DNA from 3 places in the Pseudomonas shirazica genome. Region 1 is predicted to be linked to each of the others. Evidence: riboswitches for the same ligand, from Rfam matches in the RefSeq annotation. Region 1 holds a riboswitch; each other region holds the start of a gene.
What was found. Region 1 has a riboswitch for cobalamin ahead of IMX18_RS10255 (CbtB domain-containing protein). Riboswitches for the same ligand answer to the same signal wherever they lie in the genome.
Positions count from the first base shown of each region.

Region 2: linked by a shared signal. The riboswitch ahead of cobO (cob(I)yrinic acid a,c-diamide adenosyltransferase) and the one ahead of IMX18_RS10255 (CbtB domain-containing protein) in region 1 are both predicted to bind cobalamin.
Region 3: linked by a shared signal. The riboswitch ahead of IMX18_RS14715 (TonB-dependent receptor) and the one ahead of IMX18_RS10255 (CbtB domain-containing protein) in region 1 are both predicted to bind cobalamin.

Region 1 is NZ_CP063456.1:2,247,142-2,252,752, reverse strand. Features, by position in the region: gene IMX18_RS10270 (alpha/beta fold hydrolase) at 1-803, opposite strand, end outside; gene IMX18_RS10265 (LysE family translocator) at 825-1,445, opposite strand; gene IMX18_RS10260 (GNAT family N-acetyltransferase) at 1,579-2,058, shown strand; cobalamin riboswitch at 2,469-2,691, shown strand; gene IMX18_RS10255 (CbtB domain-containing protein) at 2,785-2,973, shown strand; gene IMX18_RS10250 (CbtA family protein) at 2,984-3,670, shown strand; gene IMX18_RS10245 (cobalamin biosynthesis protein) at 3,670-4,056, shown strand; gene cobM (precorrin-4 C(11)-methyltransferase) at 4,090-4,842, shown strand; gene IMX18_RS10235 (DUF1272 domain-containing protein) at 4,909-5,151, shown strand; gene IMX18_RS10230 (response regulator transcription factor) at 5,371-5,611, shown strand, end outside.
Region 2 is NZ_CP063456.1:3,922,593-3,928,203, reverse strand. Features, by position in the region: gene IMX18_RS18130 (hypothetical protein) at 1,124-1,702, opposite strand; cobalamin riboswitch at 1,870-2,089, shown strand; gene cobO (cob(I)yrinic acid a,c-diamide adenosyltransferase) at 2,210-2,821, shown strand; gene IMX18_RS18120 (cobyrinic acid a,c-diamide synthase CobB) at 2,818-4,113, shown strand; gene bluB (5,6-dimethylbenzimidazole synthase) at 4,110-4,760, shown strand; gene cbiB (adenosylcobinamide-phosphate synthase CbiB) at 4,757-5,611, shown strand, end outside.
Region 3 is NZ_CP063456.1:3,178,880-3,184,490, reverse strand. Features, by position in the region: gene IMX18_RS14720 (acetyltransferase domain-containing protein) at 1-293, opposite strand, end outside; gene IMX18_RS14715 (TonB-dependent receptor) at 584-2,710, opposite strand; cobalamin riboswitch at 2,820-3,027, opposite strand; gene nhaR (transcriptional activator NhaR) at 3,062-3,955, opposite strand; gene IMX18_RS14705 (hypothetical protein) at 4,090-4,329, shown strand; gene IMX18_RS14700 (TerC family protein) at 4,359-5,111, shown strand; gene IMX18_RS14695 (hypothetical protein) at 5,244-5,420, opposite strand; gene IMX18_RS14690 (peptidase C39 family protein) at 5,586-5,611, shown strand, end outside.

The DNA of each region.
Region 1 (5,611 bases):
CCTGCAACCTGCCTGCCGCTGACCTTAGGGTTGAGCGCCACCAGGCGATTTACCGAATGCGGTACGAAGGGGTAGGTGTGCTCGCCGTACAGCACCCGCGTGGGCGTACGGATTGCCGCCAGGCTCGCCCACATGCGCTTGGGGAACGAACTGAATATTTCCACTTCGCGGCTGGGCCGGCACTTGAGCACCACCGCTTCGCCACAGTCGCCAATGGCATGCTCCACGTAGGCCCGCAGCGCCGCATCGGTCCACCCCTTGAAGATACCCCGCCCATGCAGCGAAGCCAGGGCTGCCTCGCGGTCGGGCCAATGGCTGCGACGGCTGGCAGCCTTGCGCGCCAGGGCATGGCGCTGGTGCAAGCCGACCAGGGCTGCCATCCCCATCACACCCAGCATGCGCCGGCTGAACAGTACCGGGTCGAGCAGCACGGCACGCGTGAACAGTTGCGGTTCACTGGCCAGGATCAGGCCGGTGAGCACGCCACCGAAACTGTGCCCGACGGCAAAGCGCGGTACGTCACCATACTCGCCTCGCCCGGCGGCAAAAGTCTCCACCGCCAGCGCAGCGGTCCGGTTCCAGCCACGGAACACCCCGCCATGGTCGCTGTCACCATGGCCCTGCACATCGCTGAGCCACAGGTCGAAATGTTCGCCCAGGCGCATCAGCAATGGCTGGTAGGCCAGGCAGCAGAAGCCGTTGCCGTGCAGAAAATGCAGCAACGGCTTGCCACTGGCCGGGGTTCGCCAGCCCCGCAGGGTGAAGCCTTCGGCGCATTCGTGAGACCAGGGGATCAACTGCATCGGCTTACCGTACTCGCGGGGTCAGGAAAACGCTGATTCTACAAACAGCAGCGGGTACAGTGAAATCACCAGCAACAAGGCCATCAGGACATTGAACAGCATCAGCCAGCGCGGGTTCTGCAACAAGTTGCGCAGGGCGCTGCCGAACATCACCCACACCCCGACGCTCGGCAGGTTGACCAGGGCGAACAAGGCAGCAATGACAATGACGTTGGTCACATAGCCCTGCGCCGGCGTGTAGGTGGTGATTGCCCCGACTGCCATCACCCAGGCCTTGGGGTTGACCCACTGGAATGCCGCCGCTCCCCAGAAGCCCAGCGGTTTGCGGGCACTGGACGAAGCTGTGCCGACCGGCCCGGAGGTGGCGATCTTCCAGGCCAGGTACAGCAGGTAGGCGGCACCGGTGTAACGCAATACCGTATACAGCGCCGGCCAGGCCTTGAACACCTCGCCCAGGCCCAGGCCGACAGCCAGCACCATCACCATGAAACCGACACTGATGCCCAGGGCGTGCGGGATCGAGCGACGCACACCGAAATTCACCCCGGAGGCAAGCAGCATGGTGTTGTTGGGGCCGGGAGTGATGGAAGACACGAAGGCGAACAGCACGAAGGCGGTCAGCAGGTCGGCAGAGGCAAGCATGGCAGGCAATCCACTTTTTTTATGGGTGCTGTCACACTAACGGAGTCGCCCTCCTCTGCGACCGGTACAGTTTAACGAAATTGTGTAGATACACATCGCTGTACCGCTACCATCAGATCAAGGAAGCCGTCCCATGAGCCTCACCATCCGTCCTGCCGTTCGCGCCGACGCCGAGCAGATACTTGCCTTCATCACCGAGCTGGCAGAGTACGAACGCGCCCGCCACGAGGTGATCGCGAGCGTTGCCGATATCGAGCACAGCCTTTTTGGCGAGGGCAGCACCGTGCATAGCCTGATGTGCGAGCGCGATGGCCGGGCAATCGGCTTTGCCGTGTATTTCTATAGCTACTCGACCTGGCTCGGGCGCAACGGCATCTACCTGGAAGACCTGTACATAACGCCCGAGCAGCGCGGCGACGGTGCCGGGCGGCAATTGCTGCGGCACATCGCCCGCGAGGCGGTGGCGAAGAATTGCGGACGGCTGGAATGGAGCGTTCTGGACTGGAACAAGCCGGCTATCGGCTTCTATCAGAAGCTGGGGGCCGAAGCGCAGGATGAGTGGGTGCGCTACCGGCTGGACGGGGACAAGCTTGCGGCGTTTGCCCGGGGCTGACCGGGTGGATGCTCACGGCATAGACCACTACAGGCCGAACCGGCTTACATGAGGGCTTGAGTGCGCATGCCTTGAGCTTTTCAGCGCCTGGGAGATCGAGCGCCGCCCGCGCGGCGCTTCGCGGCACAAGGCCGCTCCTACATCTGTTTCGGGCCAGTTACTCCTGTGAGTTCACCTCTGTCCGTCTTGTTTGTTCCATTCGATATCGAGGGGCGCACGACTGCTCCTCATCAATCTTCAGCCAAGCACCAAGGCTGCAACCCACCTGGCACGGGAGTAATTGGCCGGAAACAGATGTAGGAGCGGCCTTGTGCCGCGAAGCGCCGCGCGGGCGGCGCTCGATCTCCCAGGCACTGCAAAACCAAAGCCCTATCATCAGGGCAATTGACGCCAGCCCCGCCCCATGGTCTCCTTATGCCTCGCGTTCAGGTGCCCCCGATGGGGGTGAAACGGGAAACCGGTGCGTCACAGGCCCTCCAGCAGGGCCGGACAAGGCCGGTGCTGCCCCCGCAACGGTAAGCGAGCGAAGCGTCTGTACCACTGTGCCTGATCCCCGGCATGGGAAGGTGACGCTTTCCAGGAGCCTGGCTCCTCCTCGCAAGCCCGGAGACCGGCCTGGCGTTCATGAACACCCCGCGGTGGGCGGGCGCTGTTGCATTCCCCTGGGCTGCCACGCTCGGGGCTGCCGCGCTTGCCCGTTGCCCACAAAAAGCAGAGGAACGCGTCATGCCCGTCACCAGCGCCAAGCAACACAGCATTACCACCCCCGTCACCCTCAGCCAGCGTGTCGTCATCGCCATCGGCGCCAGCCTGCTGGGCCTGTGCCTGGTGTACTTCGCCGGCTTTTCGCACATCGAGGCCGTGCACAACGCCGCCCACGACACCCGCCACAGCGCCGCATTCCCCTGCCACTGAGTACAACCCGATGATCACACGCATTGCCCGCACCGCGGGCTTCAGCGGGTTGCTGGCGGCCTTGCTGCTGACCTTGCTGCAGAGCTTTTGGGTCGCCCCGCTGATTCTCGAGGCAGAAACCTACGAATCCTCGGCCCCCGTCGCCGAGCACGAGCATGCCGGCGAAGTGGCAGCGCATGAACACAGCGCCGAGGCCTGGGCACCTGAAGACGGCTGGCAGCGAGTGCTGTCCACCACCGGCGGCAACCTGGTGGTCGCGGTCGGCTTCGCCCTGATTCTCACCGCCCTGTACAGCCTGCGTGAACCCAAGCGAGCCGGCACCGGCGCACTCTGGGGCCTGGCCGGCTTCGCCGTGTTCTGCCTGGCCCCGACCCTGGGCCTGCCGCCGGAACTGCCAGGTACTGCCGCAGCCGACCTGGGGCAACGCCAGGCCTGGTGGATCGGCACCGCCAGTGCCACCGCGCTGGGCCTGGCCCTGTTGGTGTTCGCTCGCCACTGGTTGCTGAAGGCGCTGGGCGCTGTGCTGCTGGTCATTCCCCATGTGATCGGTGCGCCGCAACCCGAGGTGCACGAGAGCCTGGCCCCCGCCGCCTTGGAAACCCAGTTCAAAGTGGCCTCCTGGCTGACCAACGCCGCATTCTGGCTGGCCCTGGGCCTGATCAGCGCCTGGCTGTTCCGGCGCTCCAGCCAGGCCTGATGCCTGCCTTCTACGCCGGCTTCGGCTGTCGTCGGGGTTGCCCGGCGGATACGCTGGAAATCTTGCTGCGCCAGGCCCTGGCCACCCAGGGCCTGGCGTTGGCCGACCTGCAAGGCATCGCCAGCATCAGCCTGAAGGCCGACGAGCCCGGCTTGCAGCAACTGTCCGAACGCCTCGGCCTGCCTTTGGTGTTGTACGATACCGCGCAGTTGCAACCCTACGAACTCCAGCTCAGCCACCGCTCCGCCGCTGCCCATGCCCACTGTGGCTGCTGGGGCGTGGCGGAGAGTGCGGCACTGGCCCTGGCCAGCCAGCGGCTCGGCACGGCCAGGTTGCTGCTGACGCGCCAGGTACTGGGCCCGGCTACTCTCGCCCTGGCCTGTTGAACGTTTCACCCCTCTTTCCTGCAAGGACTTACCATGACGGTCTACTTCATCGGCGCCGGCCCCGGCGACCCGGAACTGATCACGGTCAAGGGCCAACGGCTGATCCGCCAGTGCCCGGTGATCATCTATGCCGGCTCGCTGGTGCCGGCCGCCGTGCTCGAGGGCCACCAGGCCGAGACCGTGATCAACAGTGCCGAACTGCATTTGGAACAGATCATCGCCGCCATGCGCAGTGCGCATGAGCAAGGCCAGGATGTGGCTCGGGTACACAGTGGCGACCCCAGCCTGTACGGCGCCATCGGCGAGCAGATCCGCCATCTGCAAACGCTGGGCATCGATTACCAGATCATCCCCGGGGTCACCGCTACAGCGGCCAGCGCCGCCCTGCTCGGCTGCGAACTGACCCTGCCCCAGGTAGCGCAGACCGTTATCCTCACCCGCTATGGTGACAGCTCGCCGATGCCGCCCGGCGAGCAGCTGGGCGAGCTGGCGCGCCATGGCAGCACCCTGGCGATTCACCTGGGGGTCAAGCACCTGTCGCGTATCGTCGAAGAACTGCTGCCGCACTACGGCACGCACTGCCCGGTGGCGGTGGTGCATCGTGCCACCTGGCCGGACCAGGACTGGGTGCGCGGTACCCTCGGCGATATCGTGGAACGCGTCGCGGCCAAGGATTTCCGGCGCACGGCGCTGATCCTTGTGGGCCACGTGCTGGGCGACACACCGTTTGCCGAATCGGCCTTGTATCGCGCCGGGCACGCCCACCTGTATCGCCCTGGCGACTGAGCATTGCCAGGTTCGCCGCAGGCGTAGCAGACTCCGGTTTCCCGCCTGCAAACAGGAGTCATGCCCATGCTGGACCTACGCCCAAACTGCGAGTGCTGCGATACCGATCTGCCGGGTGACAGCCCCGATGCGCTGATCTGCTCCTTCGAATGCACCTTCTGCCGCACCTGCGCCGAAACCCGTTTCCAGGGCCGCTGCCCGAACTGCACCGGCCAGCTGGTGGCACGCCCGACACGGGTCGGCCAGGCACTGGCCAACAACCCCGCCTCAACCCAGCGCGTGAGCAAATCACACTCCGCCTGCGCATGACGACTACAAAAACAGGCATCGCCGCTTTGCCAGGGTGATGTCTTTCCCACTTTTTGTAGGACTTTTCAACAACAAGCACGTGGACTTTCAACACTTCTATACTCGGCATTACCAAATTTCGGGAATGGTCGTATCGTGCAGCGCTTCCGATAACCCCACTTGCAGACGTATTCCTGAGTGATCCAGGAAGCGGACCACATCCTGACAGGAGTTTTCTTCATGACTACCGTGCTGATCGTCGACGACCACCCCATCGTCCGGCTGTCCTTGCGCATGTTGCTCGAACGCGAGCGCTTCCGTGTTGTCGGCGAGGTCGGCAATGGCAGCGAGGTGGCGCAGGTGGCCCGCGACCTGCGACCGGATGTGGTAATTCTCGACATCGGCCTGCCCGGCCTGGATGGCATGGAAGTGATAAAGCGCCTGCAATGCCTGGAGCCGGCGCCCAAGATCATGGTGCTGA
Region 2 (5,611 bases), 1.7 Mb from region 1:
TAACAGGGCCTATGAATTGAGAGGTCGGTGACATTCGCCAGGTTCCCGGAACCATCCAACTGCCGTTGCCGTTGCCGTTGCCGTTGCCGTTGCCGTTGCCGTTGCCGTTGCCGTTGCCGTTGCTTTTGCTTTTGCTTTTAAGCGCGCAATAGTTCAGGCGCCGCCGATTGCGACTTCAGGAGGCCGAGCGGAGGGACTGCGGAGGGAGGTGACGGGCATGGATGCCCGTCAAGCGCTGAGGCCCCATGGATGGGGCCTGCAGCGCGTACTCCCGGGAGCAGGCCCGTAGCGAGGGGACCCCGGAGCGGAGCGTAGGGGCCGGATGATGGGAGCCAGCGTTTTTTGGTTACTTTTTGTCGCGTTTGACAAAAAGTGACCCGCCGTAAGGGCGGAAAGGTGATTAAGCGCCACCTTCGAAAATGAATGTTGACCTTGTTGTTGATGCCCACGCTTGAAAGCGAAGAGCGAAGAGCGAAGAGCGAAGAGCGAAGAGCGAAGAGCGGAAAAGTACCGGTCTTGATCTCGCGGATAGTCCATTTACGATGGCGACGCTGACTCACCTTTTCGCCCTTACGGCGAGTCACTTTTTGTCAAACGCGACAAAAAGTAACCAAAAAACGCTGCGCTCCCATCATCCGGCCCCTCCGCTACGCTACGGGGTTCCCTCGCGCCGGTCTTGCTCCCGGGAGTACGCGCTGCAGGCCCCATCCATGGGGCCTCAGCGCTTGACGGGCATCCATGCCCGTCACCTCCCTCCGCAAGCCCTCTGCTCGGCCTCCTGAAGTCGCGAAGATCAAGATCAAGATCAAGATCAAGATCAAGAGCAAGAGCAAGAGCAAGAGCAAGAGCAAGAGCAAGAGCAAAAATCGTCAGAAACCGCAGTCGTGTAATACCAGTAATCGGAACTGGCTCCTCATGAAGGCTGGGCGTGGGGCACCTGCGGTGGCTCGCTTCACTACGACAGGAGACTTAAATAGGGCTCTGTGGGAGCGGGCGCGCCCGCGAACACCGGCGCAGCCGGTGCCAGCCACCGCGTTGGATTCTTCGCGGGCACGCCCGCTCCCACAGAAGCGACGTCGCGCTTGCGAAACGAGTTCCGGCCCCGGCCCGAGCCGAAGTTGCTTCAAGCCTGCTTGAGCAGCAACGCCACCCCCGGGAAATACTGCCCCAGCTCGTTGTGCAACTTGCGGTAGGCATACGGGAAGTACCAGGCGATGGCACAGGCGGTATGTTTCTGCAGATCGTCGACCAGGTCCTGCAGTTCCTCGGGGCTGGCATGCTGGCCAGCCTTCCACGGGCTGATGAACAGCGCACCAGCTTTCAACTGGCTGGGGTAGGCCACCTGGCGCGCCAGGGCAGTGGTCTGCTGCAGGGCGTCGGCCATGTCCAGCCGAGCGATTCTTGGCCAGCGCTGACTGACACTGAGGTACAGCGCTTCATCGGCACTGCTGATCGACAGGTCGCAGCGCCCTTCGTGTTCACCTTCGTCGCGTTGCTTCTTGCCGGCAAACTGCTGCAGCGCCGCCAGTTCGGCTTGCCAGGCCGCTGCGGCAAGCAGCCCCGTATTGGCGGCGGCGCCATGCCAGTAAGGTGCTTCGGCATCGCCAGCAAACTGGTTGAACCGGTCAATACAGTCGCCCCAGCGCTCCAGCACCGGAGCAAGAAACTCCAGGCGCGGGTTGTTGATGATCTGGCCTCGCATGCTGCGCTCTCCTGTTGTAGTTGTGATCGCGTTCAGCTGAAAGTGATGGCTATGTGATATCACTGTATTCAGTGTGGCACAACAAGGTGAATTGGCCATTACCCGGGCGGTGCCTGTTCGGCTGCAAAGCGGCCCGCTTCGATTGACGCTCCCGGTCCAACCCTCTAACCTTCGCGCGTGTTTCAGGTGCCCTGCCAGCCCCGACTGGGCAGGGTGAAACTGGGAAGCCGGTGGGTGCCAGCATGGCGCGATTCCGGCGCTGCCCCCGCAACGGTAGGTGAGTCGCGGCCGCGCAGGGCCACTGGGTGCAAGCACCCGGGAAGGCGCGCAGGCCTGGGCCAAGGCCCGCTCACAAGCCCGGAGACCGGCCTGATACTGCCAACGGCATCACGGAGGGTGATGCGCGGTGCACCGTGGCGTACGGCCACGGCCCCTGCGCGTTCTCCGTCTGCCCGCCTTTTACCTGTCGCCGCGCGTTGCCGTGGCGCCAGCCAGCGGAGAACCCTGATGAGCGAATCCACCGAACGCGACGAACGCCACCTGGCGCGCATGCAGCGCAAGAAGGCGATCATCGACGAACGCATCGCCAATTCCCCCAACGAATGCGGCCTGCTGCTGGTGCTTACCGGCAACGGCAAGGGCAAGAGCAGCTCGGCCTTCGGTATGCTCGCGCGCGCCCTGGGCCATGGCATGCAGTGCGGTGTGGTGCAGTTCATCAAGGGCCGCAACAGCACCGGCGAAGAGCTGTTCTTCCGCCGCTTCCCCGAGCAGGTGCGCTACCACGTGATGGGCGAGGGCTTTACCTGGGAAACCCAGGATCGCCAGCGCGACATCGCCGCCGCCGAAGCCGCCTGGGCCGTGTCGCGCCAGTTGCTGCAAGACCCGAGCGTGCAGTTCGTGGTGCTCGATGAACTGAACATCGCCCTCAAGCACGGCTACCTCGACCTTGACCAGGTGCTGTCCGACATCCAGGCTCGCCCACCGATGCAGCATGTGATCGTCACTGGCCGTGCCGCGAAACCCGAGATGATCGAGCTGGCCGACACCGTGACCGAAATGGGCATGCTCAAGCACGCGTTCCAGGCCGGTATCCGTGCACAGAAGGGCGTGGAACTGTGAGCCAGTCGCGCCATTGCCCTGCGGTACTGATCGCGGCACCGGCCTCTGGTCAGGGCAAGACCACCGTCACCGCCGCCCTGGCCCGCCTGCACCGCAACCTTGGGCGCAAGGTGCGGGTGTTCAAGTGCGGCCCCGACTTTCTCGACCCGATGATCCTTGAGCGGGCCAGCGGCGCGCCGGTGTACCAGCTCGACCTGTGGATGATCGGCGCCGAGGAAAGCCGCCGCCTTCTGTGGGAGGCAGCCGGGGAGGCCGACCTGATCCTGATCGAAGGGGTGATGGGGCTGTTCGACGGCACGCCGTCCAGCGCCGACCTGGCGCGTCACTTCGGCGTGCCGGTACTGGCAGTGATCGACGGCACGGCCATGGCCCAGACCTTTGGCGCCTTGGCCCTGGGCCTGGCACGCTACCAGGCGGACCTGCCGTTTGCCGGTGTGTTGGCCAACCGGGTGGGCAGCCTGCGCCACGCGCAACTGCTGGAAGGTAGCCTGACCGAAGGCCTGCGCTGGTATGGCGGCTTGTCCCGCGAGCGCGGTATAGAGCTGCCCAGCCGCCACCTGGGGCTGGTCCAGGCCAGCGAGCTGAACGACCTGGACGCTCGTCTGGATGCCGCTGCCGAAGCGCTTGGCGCCAGTTGCGATGCCGCCTTGCCGCCGCCAGTGACCTTTGCCGAACCCGAGCCGCAAGCCAGTGTCGCCTCGTTGACCGGTGTGCGCATTGGCGTGGCGCGGGACGAGGCCTTTGCCTTCACCTATGGCGCCAACCTCGACCTGCTGCGCAACCTGGGCGCGCAGCTGGAGTTTTTCTCGCCGCTGCATGACCGCGAACTACCAGCAGTGGACAGCCTGTATCTGCCGGGCGGTTATCCCGAACTGCACCACCACGCCCTGGCTGCCAACGCGCCAATGAGCGAGGCGATCCGTGCCCATCACGCCCAGGGCAAACCGTTGCTGGCAGAGTGCGGCGGCATGCTGTACCTGCTCGATGCCCTGACCGACGTGGCCGGCGAGCGTGCCGAGCTGCTCGGCCTGCTGCCGGGCGAAGCGACCATGCAGAAGCGCCTGGCTGCCTTGGCCCTGCAGGCGGTGGAACTGCCGGAAGGCACCCTGCGCGGTCACACCTATCACCATTCGTTGACCAGTACCGTACTGGAGCCGATCGCACGTGGCCTGAGCCCCAACGGCGGGCGCGGCAACGAAGCGGTGTACCGTCTGGGTCGGCTGACGGCTTCCTACGTGCACTTCTACTTTCCCTCCAACCCTGATGCGGCGGCGGCGCTGTTGCGACCATGAGCGAATACGCCTACAGCGACGCCGAGCGCGCCGCGATCTATCGGGCCATCGGTGAACGCCGTGACATGCGCCATTTCGCCGGAGGCGAGGTAGCCCCGGAACTGCTGGGGCGCCTGTTGGCCGCCGCGCATCAGGCGCCGAGCGTCGGGCTGATGCAGCCCTGGCGTTTCATCCGCATCACCCGGCGCGATTTGCGTGCGCGCATCCAGGCGTTGGTGGAAGCAGAGCGGGTGCGTACCGCCGAAGCCTTGGGCGAACGCTCCGATGCCTTCATGAAACTGAAGGTGGAAGGCATCAATGACTGCGCCGAGCTGCTGGTGGCCGCCCTGATGGACAACCGCGAGCCGCACATCTTCGGCCGCCGCACCCTGCCGGAAATGGACCTGGCCTCGCTGGCCTGCGCCATCCAGAACCTTTGGCTGGCAGCCCGTGGCGAAGGCCTTGGCATGGGTTGGGTGTCGCTGTTCGACCCGCAGGCGCTGGCGGCGCTGCTGGGTATGCCGAGTGGGGCCAAGCCGGTCGCGGTGCTGTGCCTGGGGCCGGTGACCGAGTTCTATCCGGCACCAATGCTGGTGCTGGAAAACTGGGCCGAGGAACGGCCCTTGAGTGAAATGCTCTTTGAGAACCAATGGGGAGAGCGCCAATGAGCGTGGCCTTGCTGACCGTGGCCGGGGTGGCCCTGGATGCCTTGCTAGGCGAGCCGCAGCGGCGCCACCCGCTGGTGGCCTTTGGCAACATGGCCAGTAACCTGGAGCGCCGCCTCAATGCCGGTGGGCGCGGCTGGCGCAGTCACGGGGTGAGCGCATGGTTCCTGGCTGTGGTGCCGCTTACCCTGGTGGCACTGATTCTGTCCTGGCTGCCGTACATCGGCTGGCTGGTCGACGTGCTGGCGCTCTACTGCGCCGTCGGGCTGCGCAGCCTGGGTGAACACGTGTTACCAGTGGCCAGTGCCTTGCGCCAGGGTGACCTGCAAGAAGCGCGGCGCCGTGTGGGCTACCTGGTCAGCCGCGAAACCCGCGAACTTGACGAGCCTGCGGTGGCCCGGGCGGCCACCGAATCGGTGCTGGAAAATGGCAGCGATGCGGTATTCGCCGCGCTGTTCTGGTTCGTGGTCGCCGGCGCGCCTGGCGTGGTGCTGTACCGCCTGAGCAACACCTTGGATGCCATGTGGGGCTACCGCAACGAGCGCTTCGAACGCTTCGGCTGGTGTGCGGCGCGTGTCGATGATGTGCTCAACTATATTCCCGCCAGGCTGGTGGCGTTGACCTACGCGCTGCTGGGCAAGACCCGCCTGGCCCTGGCCTGCTGGCGCAAGCAGGGCCCGCTGTGGGACAGCCCCAATGCCGGGCCGGTGATGGCCGCCGGTGCTGGTGCGTTAGGGGTGGAACTCGGTGGCCCGGCGGTGTACCACGGCGAGCTGCATGAGCGGCCACGCCTGGGTGACGGGCCAATGGCCGACGCCGACGCCATCGAGCGCGGCTGGGGCCTGGTGCAGCGC
Region 3 (5,611 bases), 930 kb from region 1:
TTGAACAGGAACGCCGAGACATCGCCGCGGCCCTGGTGTTTCTCGCCGTACAGCCAGGCTGAAAGGCCGGTCAGCAAGACGAACACCGGCGCGCACAGGTGGGCCAGGGTGCGGCTGAAGAACAGCGTGGGCTCGGTGGTATCAATGGCCATCGGGTCACTGACCTGGCGGTGCAGGAAGAAGGTTTCACGAACGTGGTCCAGGAGCATGAACAGGATTACCAGGCCGCGCAGGGCGTCGATGCTCTGCAGGCGCTGGGTGACCAGGGTGGGGTTGGCGCTGGCGCTTGTCATGGGAGGTCGCTGATAGGAATGGATGTCAACTGAAACGTTATCTTATAACTATTTGTTCGGCGTCGGGTAGTGGTTTCTGTGTTGAGCGATCTCTTCGCGGCTACCCAGCGGACCTGTAGGAGCAGCCTTGTGCTGCGAAGGGGGCGGCATGACAGAAGCTTTTCTGTGGCAGTTATGGCCTCTTCGCAGCACAAGGCTGCTCCTACAAAGGTTTCTCATCGGGCCTGAGGGCAGCGGTACTCCTGTGGGAGCGGGCAAGCCCGCGAAGAGGCCGGTGCAGGCAGTTCAGATCAGAAGCTGTAATCCACCGTCGCAAAGTACGACCGTGGCATCCCCATCAGCCACTGCTGGCCACTGAACGCCGACTGCACATACTCACGGTCGAACAGGTTGTTCAACTGCAACCCCAGCCGTACATCCGGCAACACCTGCCAGCCGATGTCGGCATCGACCACGGTGTAGCCGGGGGCGCTCTGGGTGTTGGCGGTATTGGCATAGCGCTCGTCCACATAACGCGCGCCAATGCCGGCCTCCAGCCGCTGGCCGAAGCCTTTGCTCAGCCACAGGTTGGCGGTACGCCGCGGGACATTGGCCGGGCGATTGCCCGCACGATCCTGCGCCACGCCGCCGACCATTTCGTCGAAGTCGTCGTACCTTGCGCGCACGATCGCCGCGTTGGCCGACACCTGCCACTGGTGCGCCAGCGCCAGTTCCAGGGTTGCCTCCAGGCCGTCGGACGTCTGCTGGCCAGCCTGTTGCTTCTCGTGGGTGACCGGGTCATCCACCAGCAGCTTCTTCTTGACGATGTGGTAGGCCGCCAATGTCCATTCGCCACGCCCTTCCCAGAAGCGCTGCTTCAGGCCCACTTCGGTCTGCCTGGCCTCGGTCAGGTCGTAGTGCATCTGGTTGGCGCTGAGGCTGATGAGGTTGTCGACCCCATCCTCGCTGGTGGAGTACTGGCCATACAGCGACAGGTCGTCGCTGACCGCGAACACCAGCCCGGCACGCCAGTTGCCGCCTTGCAGGCTGCGGTCGCTGCGGCTGTCGGTGGTCAGTTTTTCCTGGTCGATGTGGTTCTGGTCGCGGCGCACGCCGGTGACCAGCGACAGGCGATCGCTCAACTGCAGGCGGTTTTCGGCAAACAGGGCAAAGGTGTGGGTGGTAGAGAGCGTTTGCGGGCGCAGCGGCGAGGCGCTGTGGAACCAACCCGGTTGTGGCTGCCAAGGCTCGACGTAGTCACCGCCCACATCGTTGTAGGGCGCGTTGCTGTCGACGTTGAAGCGGACCTTGTTGTACTCGGCGCCGACCACGGTCTTGCTGGCCAGGCCAAACAGCCTGTGGTCGAGGGTGAAGGCCTGTCGGTCGCCGAACTGTTCCTGGTTGTGCTTGATCTGCAGATAGCTGCCGCGCAGCAGCTGCTGGCGCCCGGCATCCCAGCTGTATTCCTCGGCATTGCGCCAGTGACGGCGGCTCTTGATGTAGTAAAGCTGGTTGCTGGCGCTGAGGTGGTCGTTCAACGTCCAGTCGGTATTCAGGCGGGTCCATTCATCGACGTAGTGCTGCACGTCGTCCTGCACGTTGTAGTTCTTCTTGCGCAGGCTGCTGCGGTAGTGGCCGTCGATCAGCGGGGTGCCGTAGTAGTTGGCAGGCTGCGCATCGCCACGGTCGTGAGCGAGGGTGAAGCTGAGGTCGTCGCTGGCATCGAAGCGCAGCGCGGCGCTCAGCGCCAGGCTGCGTGACGGGGTGCGGTCGACCCAACCGTTACCGGTTTGCTGGTTCAGGGCCAGGCGGTAGCTCAGGCGCTCACCGAGGCTGCCGCCGCTGTCCAGGCCGAGCTGCTGGCGGTCCCACGAACCGTAGCCCAGGCGCAGGTGGTTGCGTACCTCGCCGGCAAACGGCTTTTTCGGGATCACGTTGACCACCGCCCCGGTGGCGCCTTCGCCATACAGCACCGAAGCCGGGCCGCGAATGACATCGATGCGCTCGACCATCCACGGGTCGACCGGGAACGTCTGGGTGCCGGCACCGGTGTACAGGCGTGCGCCGTCGAACAAGGTCATCACCGAGCCGTGCCCGGTAAAGCCGCGGGCGGACAGGCCCGTGCCGCCGTCGCCCGGTGAGCCGATGTAGCTGATGCCCGCTGAGCGGGTCTCCGCGTCCTGCACAGTGAGGTTGTTGCGCTGCTGGATCTGTTCGGCGCTGATGCTGCTGGTGCTGGCCGGTGTCTCCAGGGCGCTGAGGCCAAGGCGCGAACCAGCCTGGGTCGGTGTGGTCAGGTCGATGGCGTGGCTGTCTAGGGTGTCGGTGATGGCCGTGGAGGGCAGGGCCAGTGGTTGTCGCTCGAGGTCATCGGCCAGGGCCGGCAGGGAAACGGCCAGGCAGGCCGCCAAGGGGTGAAGCTTGAAGATACGGGACATGTCGTTCCACTACTGCAGGAATGAATGGATCCCGGTGGAAAACACGCAAAGGCGCACCGTGCACGCAGGCGCACGCACGGATACCGGCCTGCGCCCGCCCACCGCGGGTTGCCAAGTGAAGCTCCAGGCCGGTCTCCGGGCTTGCGAGGGGCATGAAACCTTCACCTTCCCATGCATGTGCACAGTGGTATCTCGAAGGGTTCGCTCGCTTACCGTTGCGGGGGCAGCGCCGGACTTGTCGTGGGCAACACGACGCACCGGCTTCCCGTTTCACCCTGCGCGCGGCGGCGCAGGGCACCTGAAACTGGCGGGCATATGACCATTGAAACGCGGGGGCGTCAATTCTGCCTGTTACCAGTTAAACAACTCTCGTCGTGCCCCCTCGGTAATCGCCACGATTCCCGGGTGCTTGACCTTGCGCTCCACCGAAATGGCATAGAACGACTCATGCACCGCCTCGGTCTGCCCGATCAGCTCCACGCCATATTGGCGGCACACCTCCTCGGCGATCACGCTGGGCGCGACGAAGATGCCGCTGCCCGACTGCCCGAATGCCTGCATCAAGGCACTGTCATCGAACTCGCCCACGATGCGTGGCTGCACCTGCTGCTCACCCAGCCAGCGCAGCAGGCGGCTGCGTACCACGGTTTCCTGCCCGGGGATAAGCAATGGCGCATCCTGCAGGCAGGCGGGGAAGGGGCCTTCCAGGCGGTGTGCCAGCGCCGGGGTGGCGAAGAAGCTCAACCCACACTCGCCCAGTTTCTGGCTATAACCCTTGATGTCCAGGTGGCTGGGCATAGGGCTGTCGGAAATCACCAGGTCCAGGCGCTGGATTGCCAGGTCGGCCAGCAGCCGTTCGAGCTTGTCTTCGCGGCAGTTGATGCGCAGAACGTCGTCCAGCTCCATGGTCGGTGCCAGCAGGCGGTAGACGATGGACTTGGGCACCACGTCCGCCACGCCCACGCGGAACAGGATCTGCTCCTGCGGGCCGGCCCGCAGCATGGCCTCCAGCTCGCTTCCCAGCTGGAACATCTGCTCGGCATAGATCAGCGTCTGGCGCCCGGTTTCGGTCAGTTCCAGCTGGCGCCCCACGCGCTGGAACAGCTCCAGGCCATAGGTCTGCTCGAACAGGCTGATCTGACCGCTGATGGTTTGCGGGGTCAGGTTCAACTGTTCGCTGGCGCGGGCGATGCTGCCGGTCTTGGCCACGGCCCAGAAGTAGTGCAACTGCCGATAGTTGAGCATCGGTATCGTTCCGGATTCGTAAAAACCGAAGTATAACCGCTGAAAATACGAATTTTCCGGATGTGTTGCGCTCTTTAGAATGCGACTCCATCAGGCGCCGTGTGCGCCGCCGGAACATGAAAAGCGAGGAACCCATGCTGCAACTAAAATCCATCGGCACGCCGCTGGTGCTGGCCTTGGCCCTGTTCACCCTGGCCGGTTGCGAGCAGGCCGAGAAATCCGCCCAGCAGATGCTCGACCAGGCCGCGCAGTCGGCCAAGCAGGCCATCGACGACACCAACAAGGCCGCACAGCAGGCGTTGAGCGAGGCCATCGGCAGCGAAGGGCAAAAGCCCAAGGACGCCGACAAGAAAGAAGACACCCAGGAAATCTGACCCCCAACCGCTGCTGCAGGATTTGAACAATGGAATACTTGCTGGAACTCGTCGCTAGCCCTACCGCCTGGGTTGCCCTGGCTACGCTGGTGGCCATGGAAGTCGTGCTGGGCATCGACAACCTGATTTTCATCTCCATCCTGACCAACAAGCTGCCGGTGGAGTACCGCTCCAAGGCGCGCCGTATCGGTATCAGCATGGCCCTGGTCATGCGCCTGGCCTTGCTCAGCACGGTGGCCTGGATCGTCCAGCTGACGGACCCGGTGTTTGAAGTATTCGGCAATGCCTTCTCCTGGAAGGACGTGATCCTGATTGCCGGTGGCCTGTTCCTGCTGTGGAAGGCGACCAAGGAAATCCACGAGAACGTCGACCCGCACGGGGCCAAGGAAGAAGCCAAGGTGTCGTCGACGGTTACCCTGGGCTTTGCCGCGGCGATCTTCCAGATCCTGCTGCTGGACATCGTCTTCTCGGTCGACAGCATCATCACCGCCGTGGGCATGACCGAGCACCTGCCTATCATGATCATTGCCGTTATCACTGCCGTGATCGTCATGATGGTGGCCGCCGACCCGTTGGCCAACTTCATCAACGACAACCCGACCGTGGTGATGCTGGCCCTGGGCTTCCTGATCATGATCGGCATGACGCTGATCGCCGAAGGTTTCGGCGCCCATGTACCGAAGGGGTATGTGTACGCGGCCATGGCCTTCTCGACGGCGATCGAGATCCTCAACATCCTGGCCCGTCGGGCACGGTTGAAGCGTGAGGCGGCTGAAGGTTGATGTAAAAAATGCGGGGCGCTCGCGCCCCATTCGCGGGCTTGCCCGCTCCCACAGGTGCCGCGTCAGCCAGATAGCTACGCGGCCCCAGTGGGAGCGGGCAAGCCCGCGAATGGGGGTAGGGAAAATCTGTAGTCAGTGCACCCCGGCATGCCGCCGCGACCGGCGCACAGGCTGTGGCTTGGCGGGGGCCTGCGGTGGCAGGTGGTGGTGGGAATGACGCCGCACGATACGCAGTACACCCCACAGCATGGCGGCTGCAACGCTCAGCCACATGCCAACCAGCATGAGGATTGCCATGGTCAGGCTCATTTGTGCCTCCATCTCTACGGGCCGCGCTCGGTCGCCGACGCTGGCCTTCCAGACACTGCTTTAGTCTAGTCTTTCGCCTGTGACGTTCCATTGACCAAAGGTCTATTGCTTGGTCCGATTTGCTCCTAAGCGGTGTCGGACTATACCCGCGCCGCTGTCCGACCTATGATCGGTGGCCAGAGCCGGGCGCT